Regions from separate parts of the Methylobacterium litchii genome, predicted to be linked through region 3. Evidence: riboswitches for the same ligand, from Rfam matches in the RefSeq annotation. Region 3 holds a riboswitch; each other region holds the start of a gene.
What was found. A riboswitch is a leader RNA that binds a small molecule or an ion and turns the genes downstream of it on or off. The one in region 3 is predicted to bind cobalamin.

Region 1 (4,184 bases), on a different contig from region 3:
ATCGCCGCGATTGCGGATCGAGACACGCCGTTCCCTTCTCGAACACCTGTCACCGAGAGAAGCACAATGATCCGTTTCACACGTTCAGCAGTCCGAAAGTCCGTCCTTGGCGTCGTCGGCTATGGCCTCGCGGGTGCGTTGTTCGTCGCCCCGCTCGCCGCCGCGCACGACTACACGGCGGGCGCCCTGAAGATCGGTCACCCCTGGTCGCGGGCGACGCCCAACGGGGCGAAGGTCGCGGGTGGCTACCTGACCGTCACGAACACGGGCGCCGAGCCCGATACGCTCACCGGCGGCACCTTTGCTGAATCGGGCAGCGTCGAGTTGCACACGATGTCGATGGAGGGGGGCGTGATGAAGATGGCCCCTGTCGAGGGCGGGCTCGCGATCAAGCCCGGCGAGACGGTGACGCTCGCCCCCGGCGGCTACCATCTCATGTTCATGGGCCTGAAGGATCAGCTCAAGAAGGGAACACGCGTCAAGGGCACGTTGACCTTCAAGAAGGCGGGCTCCGTGCCGGTGGAGTTCGCCGTCGAGAGTATTGCCGCCAAGGCGCCCGGCGGCGAAGCCGGAGGCATGACGATGGACCATGGCGGTGGCCATCAGCACTGAGAACGCTCTGCCTCGCTTCTCGCGAGGACCGCGTCGCTAACCCCCGGTTTTCGTACGCGAGCCATCGCCATGGCCGGGATAGCGACCATTCTCGGACCCGGGGGCTCAACACCCTCGGGTTTGGCCGGTCCTCGACCCAGGTCTGTTCCTTCTCCGGTCTCGTCCGGCACGACCATCGGCGCCATGGTCCTGCCGGGTGGCCGTCTTCTAGGTACTTCGGCTGATGCGTTGCTCGATCATCGCCCCCTCCCACAGCAAGCACGTCCGTGGATTGCGGCAGAGGGTCGGCCTGCTCTACGCCGTGCTGATCACAGCCAATGTCGCGGCGTGGCTCTGGGCCTATAGCCTGTTCGCAGGACAGCCTGCGCTGCTCTCGACCGCGCTGCTGGCCTACGTCTTCGGTCTGCGCCATGCGGTCGATCCGGACCACATCGCCGCCATCGACAACGTCACCCGTAAGCTCATGCAAGACGGTCAGCGGCCGGTCACGGTCGGCTTCTGGTTCGCGCTCGGTCACTCCACGATCATCGTCATCGCGGCCGCCGCGGTGGCCTTCGCGGCCCAGAGCCTGTTGACCGCCTCAGAAGGCTATCGGGAGCTTGGAAGCCTCATCAGTACGAGCGTCTCGGCCGCGTTCCTGATCCTCATCGGCGTGGTCAATCTCGTCGTACTCACCGGCGTCTGGCGTACCTTCCGGCAGGTGCGCCGCACGGGACGCTACGTCGTGGAGGATCTCGATCTGCTGCTTGCCAACCAGGGCTTGCTCGCGCGCCTTCTGCGCCCCCTGTTTCGCCTCGTGACCCGATCCTGGCACATGTACCCGCTGGGCTTCCTCTTCGCGCTGGGCTTCGATACGGCGACCGAGGTGAGCCTGTTCGGCCTCTCGGCGGCAGAGGCCAGCAGAGGGACCGGCATCGGGACGATTCTCGTCTTCCCAGCGCTGTTCACCGCCGGGATGGCGCTGGTGGATGCCACTGACGGTGTGCTGATGCTGGGCGCTTACAACTGGGCTTACGTGCAGCCGGTCCGGAAGCTGTTCTACAACCTGACGATCACCCTGGTCTCCGTCGCAGTCGCCCTCGTGATCGGCACGCTGGAGGCTCTCAACCTCATCGGCGACAAGCTCGGTCTAAAGGGAAGCTTCTGGACTTGGATCGGTGCGGTCAACGACAATTTTGGCGTTCTCGGCTTCGCCATTGTCGGCCTATTCGCGGCGGCATGGCTCCTGTCCTACTTGGTCTATCGCCTCGGCGGCTTCGACAAGATCGCGGCGACACCGGCCGACGCCGCCTGAGTTCTGTGAGGCTGTCGCAAAAGGCCCAATCCAGACGAAAATGCCTGCGGCAATTGACGCGTTGTTTCCGTATCGCCTAGCGTAAGCGCGACGGTTCCCCTCGGGGATCAAAAGGGAACGCGGTGAGGGTGCAAGCTCGATGCCGCGGCTGCCCCCGCAACTGTAAGCGGCGAGTCCTTCATCACGGCGTCACTGGGCGGCCTCGCCCGGGAAGACGATGAGAGGACAGCGACCCGTGAGCCAGGAGACCTGCCGTCAGCCGTGGTCACACGCGGAGCTTGCCGGGCGGGGTGTCCTGGGAGGTGTCGCGGCGCCGTGGTTCCCTTGAGGACGCGACCGCCGAGGCCTCGTTCGCGGTGACGTGCCACAGCCGTCCCCCGAGGCCGTCCCGTGTCCTGTTCCGTCCCCTCCGCGCTCCGGCGCACGCTGGCGCTGTCCTGCGCCGCATCCGCGCTGCTCGTCTCCATTCCCGCCTTCGCGCAGCAGGTCGCCGCGCCCTTCGCCGATGCCCAGGGAGGCGCGCAGGCCGCGGTCTCCCTGTCCGAGATTTCGGTCTCGGCCACAGGTGTGCCGACGCCGATTGCCAACACCGGATCGAGCGTCACCGTGCTCACCGACCGCCTGCTTCAGGAGCAGCAGCGCCGGACGGTGCCGGATGCCCTGCAGCAGGTGCCCGGCCTCAACGTCGTGCAGACCGGCGGCGCCGGCGGCCAGACCTCGGTCTTCATCCGCGGCACCAACTCGAACCACGTGAAGGTTCAGATCGACGGCATCGACGTCAACGACCCCTCGACCCCGAACCGCGCCTTCGACTTCAGCCAGTTGCAGACCTACGACCTCTCGCGGATCGAGGTGTTGCGCGGGCCGCAGAGCGGCCTCTACGGGGCCGACGCCATCGGCGGCGTCATCTCCGTCGTGACCAAGCGTGGCGAAGGGCCGGCTCAAGCGACGGCGACCGTCGAGGGCGGCTCGTTCGGCACGTTCAACCAGTTCGGCAACATCTCGGGCTCAGAGGGGATCTTCGACTACTCGGTGTCGGTCGGCCACATCCGGCAATCCGCCGTCCAGATCACCCCGTTCGAGCTACTACCCCGCGGCGTGCCGCTGCGGACCGCCTTCACCGACATCAAGACGGTCTCGACCAAGCTCGGGGCGCAACTTACCGACGCGTTCCGCCTCAATTACGTCCTGCGCTTTTCCGACAGCGCCTATCTCGACCAGGCCGATGGCGGCTTCTCGTACGTGCCGCTGCCGTACCGGAACCTCAACGACCAGCAGCAACTGATCATGAGGGGCGAGGCCGAGTGGACGCCGGTGCCGGGCTTCCACAACGTCTTCGGCGCGAATTACTCGAAGTTCGACTGCCTGTTCGCCGGCCCGCTCGACCCGCTCGCGCCGCCGACGCCCACCACCTACCTCGGTGAACGAACCCGGTTCGATTACCGTGGCGACTGGCAGGTCTCGCCCGGCAACCTCGTCCTGTTCGGGGCCCAGCGCGAGGATGAGCGCTTCGAGACGACCGGCATCGACCGGTCCAACGGCAACACCGCCGGCTTCGCCGAGCTTCAGACGACGCCCTTCGCGGGAGCCGCGCTGGTGGCCAACATCCGGCACGACGCGAACGACCAGTTCGGCGGCGCCACCACCTACCGGGTGGCGCCGAGCTACATCGTGCCCGGCACGGGGACCCGCTTGAAGGGCAGCGTCGGCACCGGCTTCAAGCCCCCGACCCTCAGCCAACTCTATCAGGATTACCCGGGCTTCCGCTTCTTCGGGAACCCGAACCTGCGGCCGGAGGAAAGCTTCGGGTTCGACGGCGGCTTCGAGCAGCCGCTGTTCGACGGGTTCATGACCGTGGGTGCGACCTACTATCAGACAGACTTCAAGAACCTGATCCAGACGGCCTACTACCCGACCTTCTCGACCAACGTGAATGTCGGCCGGGCGACCGCCTACGGCACCGAGAGCTTCGTCGCCCTGCGGTTCAACGAGTTCTGGAGCGGGCGGCTGGACTGGACCACCACGGTGACGAAGTACGAGATCGCCCACCAGGAGTTGCTGCGCCGGCCCCGCAACAAGGTCAGCGCGACCGCGATTTGGAACCTGATGTCGGGCCTGACCATGACCGGCACGCTCATCGTGCTGGGGTCGTTCGTGGACGGCAACCGCGACTTCTCCGTGCCGCGCCTGAAGGCCCCCGGCTTCACCCTGGTGAACCTGTCGGTCAACTACGCCTGGAGCGAGACCCTGACGGTGTTCGGGCGGATCGATAACCTGT
Region 2 (4,184 bases), on a different contig from region 3:
GCTTGCCGCCGCGATAGCCACGCTGGTGCGAGGCCCGGTTGCAAGCCGCGTAGGAGCGCCGCCGCTTGTCGCGACTGCCGACGACGGGTGCGCCGGCGGCACGGGGCTCGGCGCGGGCAACGGGCGCCTCGACCTTGGCGGGTTCCGCCTTCGCAGGCTCGGGTTTGGACGCCGCCGGCTTCTGCGGAGCCGGCGCGGCATCGCCCGGCGCCGCATGGGCGATGGGCGCCGTCAGGCACAGGGCGGCGAGGCAGGCCAGAGTCGCGAGCTTCATGTCCCAGGGTCTCGACCGTCGGATATCCCGGCAGGCAGGCGCGCGGCCGAGCAAGGCAGCATATGAGGCAGGCGGCGCCGTTGCCAAGGCATGGCCGCCCGCAGGAGCGCTCCGGCCGATCAATCTTCCGGTGCGTCCACCACCGGATCGTACCGCCCGGCATCGAAACCGAGGAGGTTCCAGCTCTGCTGCATGTGCTGCGGCAGCGGCGCGCTCACGTCCACGGGCTTCCCCGTGCGCGGATGCGGGATCACGATCCGCCGCGCCAGGAGGTGCAGGCGGTTCTGGATGCCGCCGGGCAATTCCCAGTTCTCGACCGAGAAGTATTTCGGGTCGCCGACGATGGGGTGGCCGATATGGGCCGCGTGGGCGCGCAACTGGTGCGTGCGCCCCGTCACCGGCTTGAACGATAGCCAGGACAGCTTCTGCGCCACGTGATCGACCGTGGCGTAATAGGTGAGCGCGTGTGTGGCACCCTCGTCACCGTGCTTGGCGATGCGCATCCGCGCGTCGGCATCGGTCGGCTCGTCTTTGGCGAGATAGGTCGAGACCCGGCCCTGCTTGACGCGCGGCACCCCGGCGCAAAGCGCCCAGTAGATCTTGCGGGCGTTGCGCGAGCGGAAGCTCTTGGCCAGCGTCGAGGCGGCGAGCCGCGTCTTCGCGATGATGAGGCAGCCGGCCGTGTCCTTGTCGAGCCGGTGGACGAGGCGGGGCTTCTGCCCGTCCGGCCCGATCAGCGATTCGAGGAGGCCATCGACATGTCGGACGGTGCCCGAGCCCCCCTGCACGGCGAGGCCGAAGGGCTTGTTCAGCACCATCATCTCCGCATCCTCGTACAGGATGAGGCTCCGCAGGAAGGTGGCGTCGTCCGAATCGCGGGCGGCGCTGCGCGGGCGGTCGTTCGGCTGGTCGAGGCGCAGCGGCGGCACGCGCACGCTCATCCCCGGCTCCAGCCGGTCGTTCGGCTTGGCGCGCTTGCCGTCGACGCGCAGCTCGCCCTTGCGGACGATGCTCTGCACGCGGGTGAAGGGTAGCTGCGGGAACCGCGCTGTGAGGAAGCGGTCGATCCGCATCCCCGCCTCGTCCGCCTCCACCATCAGCGTCTGCACGCCGGAGGCGAGGGTCGCCGAGGCCTCGGCGCGCTGCTCCCGCTTGCTCGGGCCGGGGGGCGGGGCCACGGGCTCGGGCTTTGGTTTGGGCTTGCGCGGCTCGCGCGGCTCCGGCGCGGCGGCCGGAATCCACGGCGAGCGCTCGCTTGAATCGTCGCCGCGGGCGCGGGCGGCGCGCTCGGCGGCATCGTGGGCGCTGGTGCGCGGGCCGGTGCGGGCGCGGTTGGCGCCGAACGGCGGCTTGCGGCCCGGCCGTCCATCGGGGCGGCCATTGCCGCCGGAAGGGCCGCCGCGGCGGGGAGGTCGTGTGGTCATGATCTTCCTGGAATGCCCGCCGCATAGCATCGCTGGCCGCACCCGGCAAAGTCTTGCCCCGGGATAGCCGCTTTGCGAGCGTTGACGCGGGGGGAGTGCGTCGCCTAGCGTGGCCGTGACGGTTCCCCTTTCGGGGATCAAAAGGGAACGCGGTGTGGGGCAACCCGAAGCCGCGGCTGCCCCCGCAACTGTAAGCGGTGAGCTTTTCCACCATTCACGTCACTGGGCCGGTTCGCCCGGGAAGACGGTGGGACGGCGGCGACCCGTGAGCCAGGAGACCTGCCGTCAGCCGTGGTCACACGCGAAACGCGCCGGGCGGGGTGTCCTGGCGGGTGTCGAAGCTGCGCCCTGAGCGGCGCTGCCGAGGCCTCGTTCGCGGTGACGTGCCACAGCAGCGCGCCCGCGTCCGCCATGCCCGCATTCCAGCCATCCGCCGAGGTTCTGCCCGAGCCTTCGCGACAAGCTGGACATGTAATGTTGTTACATTGCATGTGGGGTGAGGCCGGCATCCGCCGCGCCGGAGTCCGTCCATCGATGTCCGTTTCCCGTTCCAGACGCCGCCTGTTGGCTCTTGTCGCTCCCCTCGCCATCGTGTCCCCCGCCTCCGCGCAGGAGGCCGTGACCCTCGATCAATTGTCCGTCGAAGGGGAGGGCGGGGTGAGCCTCACCCGCGCCTCGCCCACCGGCCTCAACCTGCGCACCCCGGACCGCACGGCGAGCCGCCTCGGCCTGACGCCCCTCGAAACGCCGGCCAGCGTCGATATCGTCTCTGGCGAAACCGCACGGTTGCGCGGCCAGGACAGGATCATCGACGCCGTGACGCAGGACGCCACGGGCGTCACCGCCGTCGCCACGCCGGGCTACGGAAACGGCACCTTCACCAGCCGGGGCTTCGCGGGGCCGACGTCGATCCAGCAGCTCTACGACGGCACGCGCTTCTACGTCGGCGCCGGCACGGTGACGTTCCCGTTCGACACGTGGAACGTCGAGCGCATTGAGGTGCTGCGCGGCCCGTCCTCCGTGCTCTACGGCGACGGCGCCATCGGCGGCATCATCAACGTCGTGCCGAAGAAGCCGACCTTCGTGCCCATCAACACCGCGCGGGCGGTGGTCGGCTCGGACGGGGTCGCCCGGCTGGCTCTCGATTCGGGCGGCGGCATCGCGCAGGCCGATTACGGCGACACCTTCGCCTACCGATTGAACGTCAGCGGCAACCGGGCGGATGGCTGGCTCAATCAGGCGGGCGATTTCCGCAACCTCGCGGTGTCGGCGGCCTTGCTGTTCCGCCCGAGCCCCGACCTCGCCATCACCCTCTCGCACGACCTCGGCTATCAGGAGCCGATGCGCTACTGGGGCACCCCGTTGGTCGAGGGGCGGATCCCGGACCTGATCCGGTTCAACAACTACAACGTCCGCGATCCGAAGATCACCTGGGCCGACAACTGGACCGCGCTCAAGACCGAATGGTCGCCCTCCGCCGACATCACCATCCGCAACACGGCCTACACGCTTACGAGCCGGCGGCATTGGCTGGACGTGGAGCAATACGCGTTCAACCGGGGCACCGGCCTCGTGGACCGCTCCGATTACCTGGAAATCTACCACAACCAGGAGCAGATCGGGAATCGCCTGGACGCCACGTTCCGGGGCGCGCTGTTCGGGCGGCCGAACGATGTCTCGGTGGGCTTCGATGTCAATCACATCGACTTCCGGCACACGAACAACTTCTACTTCGACCAGACCACGAGCGTGCCCCTCGTCGGCTACGATCCCGGCCTGTTCCCGCAGAACGGCCGGGCGATCCCGGCCTATGCCACGCAAACCAATCAGGCCTCGTTCTTCGCCGAGGATCGGCTGGTCATCACCGACAAGCTGTCCTTCCTCACGGGTGCGCGCCTCGACCTGCCGACGCTGCACCGGCAGGATCTGCAGACCGGCGCGCAGTTCGACCGAAGCTTCCAGGCGCTCGGCTACCGGTTCGGCCTCGTCTACAACCCGACGCCCGACAGCGCCCTCTACGCGCAATATAGCTACGCCACCGATCCGGTCGGGAGCCTCATCACGCTGTCGCAATCGCTCGCGGGCTTCAAGCTGGCGACCGGCGACCAGATCGAGGTCGGTGCCAAGGGGCTGGCCTTCGATGGCGCCCTCGAATGGACACTCGCCGGCTACCGCATCGTGAAGGACAACCTGATCTCGCGCCTGCCCGGCTCGTCGGCGGTCGGCGTGCAGGTGGGGAGTCAATCCTCGCAGGGCGTAGAGTTGGCGCTGGGCTGGCGGTTTACGCCGGGCTGGCGGCTCGACGGCAACCTCGCCCTCCTGCACGCGCAATACGACAGCTTCGACCAGATCGTGAACGGCGCGGCCGTCTCCTACGCCGGCCGGCAGCCCATCGACGTGCCGGAGCGGGTGGCGAACCTGTGGCTTACCTGGGAGCCGACCCGCGACTGGGCCGTGCGCGTGGGCCTTCAGAACGTGGGGGAGGT
Region 3 (4,184 bases):
CCGGACGCGTTCGCCCTGTGGTGCGCCCGCGACGGCGGAAGGCCGGACGCCGCCGCCCGCTCCCGCTATGCCGCCGAAGTCCTCGGCCGGGACGGCGAGCAACCCTCCGGCCCCTGAATCGGCAACGGCACCGCCGACACGACCAAGATGGGCCGCAGACCGACCAGGCGCCCAAGCCTTAACGCGCCCGGTCAGAACCGCCCGGCGATGGTCAAACGCACGGCGGTCGGCTCCACGGGGTGGAACACCCGGTCGATCAGCCCCTCGGCCGGCTCGCCGGGCAGGCGCGAGACATAGGCGTAGGTGATCTGGTCGGATCGGCTGTTCGTCAGGTTCAGCACGTCGAGCGAGACGCTGACGCCGTTCTCGAAATTGTAGCCGACCCGGCCGTTGAGGAGCGCCGTCGGGCGCGAGCGGATCGAATTGTCCTCGATCAGCGGGCGCGGCCCGAAATAGCGGAAGCGGAGCGATCCGAACCAGCCCAGCGGCTCGCCGAAGGTGATGCCGGCCGAGGCGATGGTGGTCGGCGCCTCCGGCACCCGGTTGCCCACCGGGTCGACATTCGAGAACCGGGCGTTGGTGATCGTCAGATCGCCCTCCAGCGAGAGCCAGGGCGTCACCGCGTAGCGGTTCGTCCATTCCACGCCGAAGCGGCGGGTCGGGCGGCTCGGCTCCGTCGTGCCGGTGTCGCCCTGGAACAGGTTCTCGGAGGCGAAATCGAGCCGGAACAGGGCGAGGCTCGTCTCCAGGCCCGCGATGGACCGGTTGCGCAGGCCGATCTCGTAGCCCGTCGAGGGGACGAGGAAGGGCGAGCGGGTGGTGTTGAACAGTGAAGAGGTCGGATCGACCGTGGCGGTCACGCCGCGTACGTCGTTCGAATGGAAGCCGCCGCCGTAATTCAGGTAGAGTTCGGTGTCGAACCATGGCCCGAGCACGAGGCCGAGCTTCGGGTTGACGATGGCGTCCCGCGCCTTGCCCGAATTGGCCGGCGTGTCCGAGACGACGCTGGCGTAATAGCCGTCCGCGCGGAAGCCGAGGCTGGTGCGCAGCCAGTCGGTCCAGCGCACGCGGTTGTCGAAGTAGAATGCCCCGCTCGTCTCCAGCACCCGGTCGTCGAGGATGCCGGAGCGGAACTGCCGGTTCGTCGTGTTGAACAGGCCGACGCGGATCGAATCCGTGCGGGTCTGGACCCCGACCTCGTTCTCCATCGGCAGGCCGAACAGGTCGCCCTGGAAGATGTGCAGCGCCTCGCCGCCGCCGATGATGCGCTGGTCGAGCTGGTGGAACTGGTCGCCGTTGACCGGGTCGTTGAGAAAATACGTGAAGTCGTTGAACAGGTTGAGCTGCGAGCGGATCACGTAGGCCGAGGCCCGCGTCACGCCCGTGTCGTCCGTCGCGCTGAACCGGCCGGAGAGGGAGAACCGCGAGGTGTTGCCGCCATCGGTGGGGTTGAGCGTGCCGTAGCGGTCGAGCTGGCCGGAGACGACGGCGCGTTCGGGGATCTGGTTGGTGGCGGTCCAGCGGGCGGCATAGGCCATGCCGGTGACGGAGAACCCGTCGAGCGCCGTGCCCTGGCTGTAGCGGGCGACCGTGCTGATCTTGCGCAGCGCATCCGGCACCACCCAGGGCCCGTCGTAGAGCTGCGCGTCCGCCGCCACGAGGAGGTGGCCCTCGGCCAGCGGCGCCGAGGCGATGGACAGCGCCCGCTTGTAGCCGAAGCTCCCGATCGACGTGAGCGCGAGGTTCTTCGGGGTGCTGTCGAGATAGTCGATCCGCACCGATCCGGCGGAGGCGAAATCGCCGTCGCGGACGAAATACGGGCCCTTGTGGAATTCCACCGCCCCGACGAGTTCGGGGATCAGGAAGTTGATGTCGGCGTAGCCCTGGCCGTGGGCATGGGTGCGCATGTTGAGCGGCATGCCGTCGAGGAACAGGGCGATGTCGGTGCCGTGGTCGAGGTTGAAGCCGCGCAGGAAGAACTGGTTGGCTTTGCCCTCGCCGGAATGCTGCGTGACGATCAGGCCCGGCACCGCCTCCAGCACCTCGCCGGGGCGCGTCACCGGCCGGCTGTTGATCACCGCACCCGACACGAGGCCGGCGCTGGCGGACTCCACGGTGAGGAGCGGACCGCCGATGCCGGTGGTGCCGCCGACATAGCCGGCGCTCGCGGCGGGCGTGGCCTGGGTTGGGGCCGGGGAGGGGGAAGCCGGCTCGGCGGTGACGGAAATCTCGTCGAGGGTCGCCTCCAGCGCGGTGGCCGGCGCGGGGAGGGCGGCGAGGCCGGAGAGGGCAAGGGCGGCACGCAACGATCGGCGCGAGGGACGGATCACGGGAGCCTCAGGGGCGGCAGTGGCACGTCACCGCGAAGGACTCTCCGCGCCCGGCCCCACAGCCCGGCGCTTCGACACCCGCCAGGACACCCCGCCCGACGCGTTTCGCGTGTGACCACGACTGACGGCAGGTCTCCTGGCTCGCGGGTCGCCGCCCCTGCACCGTCTTCCCGGATGAGACTCATCCAGTGACGTGGTGGTGCCGGGCTCGCCGCTCACAGTTGCGGGGGCAGCCGCGGATTCGGGTCGCCCCGCACCGCGTTCCCTTTTGATCCCCGAGGGGAACCGTCAAAGCCGAGCTTACGGAGAGGTGGCCGGCGGCGTCAACGCGGTCATCGCCGCTTCCCGGGGCACTGTGCTTTCCCGGTCGCGGCAGAGCGGGGGCCGTGACTGGTGAAGGTCCGCCCCCTCCGCAGTATCGGCGTCACGCCGACGTCCCGATGACATGTGTGGGGGAGCACGGCGGGCCGGGAACAGCTCTCCAACACTGTCGTTTGAGGCTCATCGTGTTCGTTTCTAGCCGTCAGGAGGGGGCATACTCATGACCGGACAGCGTTTCACCCGTCTCGTCGCCGGGATCGTCATCGCGGGCAGCCTCGCCCTGCCGGGCGGCGCCGTGGCGGCCAACTATACGGGGACCGGCGGCGGGCCGGAGACCACCGCCAACGCGCCCTACCGCTCCACCGTGGGGCAGACCGTCCCGCCGGGCCGCGCGGCGGCACCGGAGGTCGATCCCGGATCGCGCACCGAGCGGCAGAAGCGCCTCGACACCGTGCTGGAGAGCGTCTGCGACCGGTGCTGAGGGCATTCAGGATTTCGGCGGCGCGCCCGGACGGCCCTCGTGCCGGTCGCGGTGGGCGGCGGCGCGGGCGAGGAGCAGCAGCGTCACCGGCGTCGTGACCGTGAGGAACACGCCGATCAGCAGGTCGCGCAGGACGAGGCGCCCCTCGATCAGCGACAGGAGCAGCATCGAGCTGCACAGGATCAGCGCCATGCCGAGGGTCGCGCCCAGCGTCGGCGCGTGGACCCGCTCGTAGAAGGTCTTGAGCCGGATCAGGCCGATGGCGCCGGTGAGCGAGAAGGCGGCGCCCGTCAGGGCGAGGCCGACGACGAGGAGGGCGGCCCAGGCGGGCAGGCCGGCGCCGGTCACTGCACCACCTCGCCCTGCATCAGGAACTTGGCCAGCGCCACCGAGGCGGTGAAGCCGAGCATCCCGACGATGAAGGCCGCCTCGAAATACAGGCCGCTGCCGGTGCGCATCCCATGCACCACGATTGCCAGCATCCCGTTGAGATAGAAGGTGTCGAGGCCGAGCACCCGGTCCTGCGCGCGGGGGCCGCGCAGCATCCGCCACGCGGCGATGGCCATGGCCAGCACCAGCATCGCCTGGGCGAGGCCGAGCCCCCAATCGAGGATGGTGACGGCGCTCATGCGAAGATCTCCATCAGGGGACGTTCGTAGCGGTCCTTCACCCGGCGGACCCAGGCCTCGCCGTCCGTGAAGTCGAGGACGTGCAGCAGGAGCCGTCCGGTGTCGGAATCGTACTGCACCCAAAGGGTGCCCGGCGTCGCCGTGAGGATGATCGACAGGAGCGACAGGGCGAAGGGCTCGCGCAGGTCGAGGGGGATCGCCACGAACCCCGTCCGCCGCGCGCCGGTTTGCCGGCCGAGGATGATCCGCGCGACGTCGATGTTCGAGCGGACCATGTCCACGAGCACGATCCCCGCCAGCCGGAGGAGGGCGCCGGGGGCCCTCACCCGCACGGGCCGGGCCTGGAGGGCGTTCATCACCGCCGGGACGGTCAGGCCCACGGCCAGGGCCAGCAGCAGGCTGCCGGGCGTCACCGGGGCGTTG
Region 4 (4,184 bases), on a different contig from region 3:
CTCGCGCAGCGCCTGCCGCCGGAGACGGGGGCCGAGATCGTCGTGGTGGACAACTCCCCCGACGGCAATGCCCGCACCCTCATCGAACGCCTCGCCGAGGGCGCACCCATGCCGGTGCGCTACGTCTCGGTGCCCCAGCCCGGCATCGCCACGGCGCGCAACGCCGGGGTCGCGGCGGCGCGGGGCGAATGGATCGCCTTCATCGACGACGACGAGACCGGCGGCCCGCATTGGCTGGCGGCGCTCCTCGCGGTCGCCCGCCGGGGCGGCTACGACGCGGTGTTCGGCCCCGTCAGCGCGCTCGCCGACGACGACCGCGAGATCGGCGCCTTCGCCGCCTATTTCGCGCGGGGCGTCACCGCCGAGGACGGCGGTGACGTCACCCACCGCGCCGCCTATCTCGGCACGAACAACTCGCTCTTCGCGGCCTCGGTCTGCGCGATCCCGGGCGGGCCGTTCGAGGAGCGCCTGAACAGCATCGGCGGCGAGGACAGCCTGTTCCTCCAGCGCCTCGTCCACGAGGGCCGGCGCTTCGGCTGGGCCGCCGCCGCCGAGGTGACGGAATGGGTGCCCCCGCGCCGGCTCGACTGGGCCTATGTCCGCCGCCGCCGCTTCCTCAGCGGCCAGATCCGTACCTTCGTGCATGAGATGGCCTCCCCCCGCCGCCGCCTGGAGGTGGCGCGGTGGATGCTGGTCGGCGTCGCGCAGACCATCATCTCCGGGGTGCTGTCGCTGCTCCTGAAGCCGATCAACCCGCCCGCCGCGCGCCATCACGGGATCGCGGCCTGCGGCGGCCTCGGCAAGGTGTTCTGGATGACCCGCTTCCGGGGATCGCTCTACGGGTCCGGGCTCGTCTCGTGAGGCCGAGCCGCCGGGCGCTGCTCGCGGGCGCCGGGGCGACGATCTGGGCCGGCCCATCCCACGCGGGCGAGCCGCTGAGCGTGCGGGTCCGCAACGGCGCCGAGCCGGTGCCGGTGAGCCCGCTGATCTACGGCTCCGGCGAGATCGGCACCCTCGACGGCGGCCCGCCCTCGGCGGAACTCGACCGGGCGGCCGGCGTCACACTCCGCCGCTTCGGGGGCAACTTCGCCACGAGCTACAACTGGACCAACAATGCCTGCAACGCCGGCAAGGATTGGCAGCAGGCGAACGGCGATTTCCTGAGCCAGAGCCTCGGCCTGCCGCCCGCCGAGCGCGGCGTGCCCGGCGCGGTGATCGCGGCGATGCACGGCGCCTCGCTGGCGATGGGCGCGCGAAGCATCGTCACCCTGCCGCTCGCGGGCTTCGTCGCGGCCGACAAGGACGGCCCCGTCCCGGCCGACCGAGCCGCCCCCTCCCCGCGCTTCGTGCCGGTCTCGTGGGAGGGACGGCGCGGCGCCTCCGCGCTCGTGGACCCGCGCGTCGCGGACATCCCGCACCTCCTGGCGCGGCTCGTCGCCCGCTACGGCCCCGCCTCCGGCGCCACGGGCATCCGCGGCTACATCCTCGACAACGAGCCCGGCCTCTGGGCGACGCAGCACCCGCGCATCGTGCGGGCGCCCGTGCGGATCGCGGATTTGCTCGCCCGGTCGATCAAGGCGGCGCGGGCGATCAAGGCCATCGATCCCGACGCATGGGTGATCGGCCCGGCAAGCTGGGGCGCCACGGGGATGGTGAGCCTGCAGAACGCCCCCGATTGGAACGCCTACCGCCACCACGGCAGCTTCCTGGCCGCGTATCTCGACGCCTTTCGCCTCGCCTCCGAGCGCGAGGGCAAGCGCCTGCTCGATGCCCTCGACGTCCATTGGTACCCGTTCAGCGAGCGGGGCACCCTGTTCCGCACGCAGGATCCGGCCCTGGCCGGGCCGCTGCTCGACGCGCCGCGCTCCCTCACCGAGGCGGGTTTTCGCGAGGCGAGCTGGGTCTCGCAGGCGCTGCCCGTATCGAACGAGGGCGGCCTCGCCCTGCCGCTGCTGCCGAGCCTCGAACGGCTGACGGCGGCGAACTTCCCCGGCACCCGCACCGCCGTGACGGAGTACAATTACGGCGGCGCGGGGCAACTCGCCTCCGGCCTCGCCCTGGCCGACGCCCTCGCGCGGTTCGCCCGGCCCGAGGTGCTGCTCACAGCCCATTGGGGGTCCCTCGCCGGCTGGCTGGGGACGGCCTTCCGGCTCTATCGCAACTACGACGGCCGAGAAGGCCGCTTCCCCGACAACGCCCTGCCCGTCGAGGCCGCGCGGCCCGATGGCCTCACCGTGCGGGCCGGCACCGACGGGGCGAGGCTGCACCTCGTGGCGATCAACCGCGCGGCCGAGACGCGGATAGTGGAGATCGCCCTCGAGCGACCACTGCCGGCCTCGCGTCTCACAAGCTACGGTTTCGATGCCCGCCATCCCGAGATGAGCGCGATGGGCGCACCCGAGCCGGTCTCCGGTGGCACGCTACGCCTGATGCTGCCGGCGCGTTCGGCCCGGCATTGCGTGGTTGCGCCCAATTGAATGGAGAGCGGTTGCCGTTGTGCCGGGCACGGAGTCCGTCTACACAGGTCGGATGACGGTGCCCCGAGAGGGGTGAAAAGGGAACGCGGTGAGGGCCTGCCCGAACCCGCGGCTGCCCCCGCAACTGTAAGCGGCGAGCGCCTGCCAACAGCCACCGGAGCGATCCGGGAAGGCGGCGGGCGCGCCGAGCCGCGAGCCAGGAGACCTGCCGTCATCCCGACTTTTCGCAACGCCGCCGGTGGGGCGGCTGGAGAGCCCAGATGACGACCACGACGCAGTCCTCGTCCTTTGCCCCCGTCGCCACCCGCGCCAACGAGCGCCTGATGGCGGCTGCGCTTGCGGCATTCCTCGGCCTCGGCCTCGTGTTCATGGCGGGCTTCTCGCCGGCCATCGCGCTCCACAACGCGGCGCACGATTTCCGGCACGCCCAGAACTTCCCCTGCCACTGACGCGATCGCGCCAGGAATGATCCTTCGCCTTCTGTCGGCGGCGCTGGCCGCCGGCTTCCTCGCGGCTGTCGTCGCCACGGGGCTGCAACTCGCCTTGACCTCGCCCCTCATCCTTGAGGCGGAGAAGTACGAGCAGCGGGAGCCCAGCCGCGCGGCGCAGGCCCTTCCCCCCTCCCTCCTTGCCCCGGCCCTGCCGATCGTGCTCGCCCATGCGGGCCACGACCACGCGGCGCCCGATGCGGCGCCGGAGTGGCAGCCCGCGCCCGGCTTTCAGCGCATGGCCTTCACCGGCCTCGCGACCCTCGTCGGCGGCGTGGGCTACGCCCTGATGCTCGGCGCGGTGCTGATCGCCTGCGGCCGGGAGCCGACGCTGCAGACCGGACTCGCCTTCGCGCTAGCCGGCTTCGCCAGCGTCTCCCTGGCGCCCTCCCTCGGCCTGCCGCCGGAACTGCCGGGGCAGGAGGCGGCGCCGCTGCTGGCCCGTCAGGCGTGGTGGGTGATGACCGCCGCCGCGACGGCGATGGGCCTCTACCTCATCGGCGTGCGCCGCTCGTTCATCGCCATCCTGGGCGGGCTCGTGCTGATCGCCGGACCCCACATCGCCGGAGCGCCGCCGCCGCCCGACAGCGCGTCGGAAGTGCCGGCCGCCCTCGCGGCGCAGTTCGCCGCCCGATCCCTCGCCATCGGCGCGGTGTTCTGGGCCATGATCGGCCTCGGCTTCGGCTGGGCGTGGCAGAATGTCGGCTCGGCGAGGCACCGTCATGCCTGAGCCCGTCACGATCCTCTACGTCTGCACCACCTGCAAGCGCGAGGGCGACGACCCGGAGGGCCCCCGCGCCGGGGCACGCCTCCATGCCGAATTGGCACGTCGGGCCGAGGGCCTGCGCGTCGAGCCGGTGGAATGCCTCTCGGTCTGCAAGCGGCCCTGCACGGTGGCCGTCGCGTCGCCCAACCGCTGGACCTACGTCTACGGCGACCTCGACGCGGAGGCCGCCGCGACCACCATCCTCAACGGCCTCAAAGCGTATGACGGCACCCCGGACGGGATCGTCCCCTGGCGGGAGCGCCCGAAGGAATTCCGCTCGGGCGTGATCGCCCGCATCCCGCCGTTTCCCCCTCTGCCCCCCATCCCCGAGGCCGCCGAATGACCATCGTCGCGAAGATCCCCTGCACGATCGTCACCGGCTTCCTCGGCGCCGGCAAGACGACCCTCGTCCGCCACGTCGTGGAGAATGCGAAGGGCCGCAAGCTCGCGATC

Region 1: linked by a shared signal. The riboswitch ahead of AAHF99_RS16725 (TonB-dependent receptor plug domain-containing protein) and the one ahead of AAHF99_RS25320 (TonB-dependent receptor) in region 3 are both predicted to bind cobalamin.
Region 2: linked by a shared signal. The riboswitch ahead of AAHF99_RS06835 (TonB-dependent receptor) and the one ahead of AAHF99_RS25320 (TonB-dependent receptor) in region 3 are both predicted to bind cobalamin.
Region 4: linked by a shared signal. The riboswitch ahead of AAHF99_RS10455 (CbtB domain-containing protein) and the one ahead of AAHF99_RS25320 (TonB-dependent receptor) in region 3 are both predicted to bind cobalamin.

What each region holds. Positions count from the first base shown of each region.
Region 1 covers NZ_JBBXMY010000009.1:45,445-49,628, forward strand. Annotated here, with positions in the region: gene AAHF99_RS16710 (DUF2244 domain-containing protein) at 1-70, shown strand, start outside; gene AAHF99_RS16715 (copper chaperone PCu(A)C) at 67-612, shown strand; gene AAHF99_RS16720 (HoxN/HupN/NixA family nickel/cobalt transporter) at 836-1,906, shown strand; cobalamin riboswitch at 1,981-2,177, shown strand; gene AAHF99_RS16725 (TonB-dependent receptor plug domain-containing protein) at 2,297-4,184, shown strand, end outside.
Region 2 covers NZ_JBBXMY010000002.1:353,933-358,116, reverse strand. Annotated here, with positions in the region: gene AAHF99_RS06845 (hypothetical protein) at 1-274, opposite strand, end outside; gene AAHF99_RS06840 (RluA family pseudouridine synthase) at 394-1,698, opposite strand; cobalamin riboswitch at 1,801-1,999, shown strand; gene AAHF99_RS06835 (TonB-dependent receptor) at 2,233-4,184, shown strand, end outside.
Region 3 covers NZ_JBBXMY010000025.1:27,202-31,385, forward strand. Annotated here, with positions in the region: gene AAHF99_RS25315 (hypothetical protein) at 1-117, shown strand, start outside; gene AAHF99_RS25320 (TonB-dependent receptor) at 192-2,306, opposite strand; cobalamin riboswitch at 2,440-2,635, opposite strand; gene AAHF99_RS25325 (hypothetical protein) at 2,872-3,132, shown strand; gene mnhG (monovalent cation/H(+) antiporter subunit G) at 3,139-3,480, opposite strand; gene AAHF99_RS25335 (K+/H+ antiporter subunit F) at 3,477-3,761, opposite strand; gene AAHF99_RS25340 (Na+/H+ antiporter subunit E) at 3,758-4,184, opposite strand, start outside.
Region 4 covers NZ_JBBXMY010000004.1:224,823-229,006, forward strand. Annotated here, with positions in the region: gene AAHF99_RS10445 (glycosyltransferase family 2 protein) at 1-861, shown strand, start outside; gene AAHF99_RS10450 (glycoside hydrolase family 44 protein) at 858-2,477, shown strand; cobalamin riboswitch at 2,517-2,704, shown strand; gene AAHF99_RS10455 (CbtB domain-containing protein) at 2,738-2,926, shown strand; gene AAHF99_RS10460 (CbtA family protein) at 2,943-3,695, shown strand; gene AAHF99_RS10465 (DUF1636 domain-containing protein) at 3,688-4,074, shown strand; gene cobW (cobalamin biosynthesis protein CobW) at 4,071-4,184, shown strand, end outside.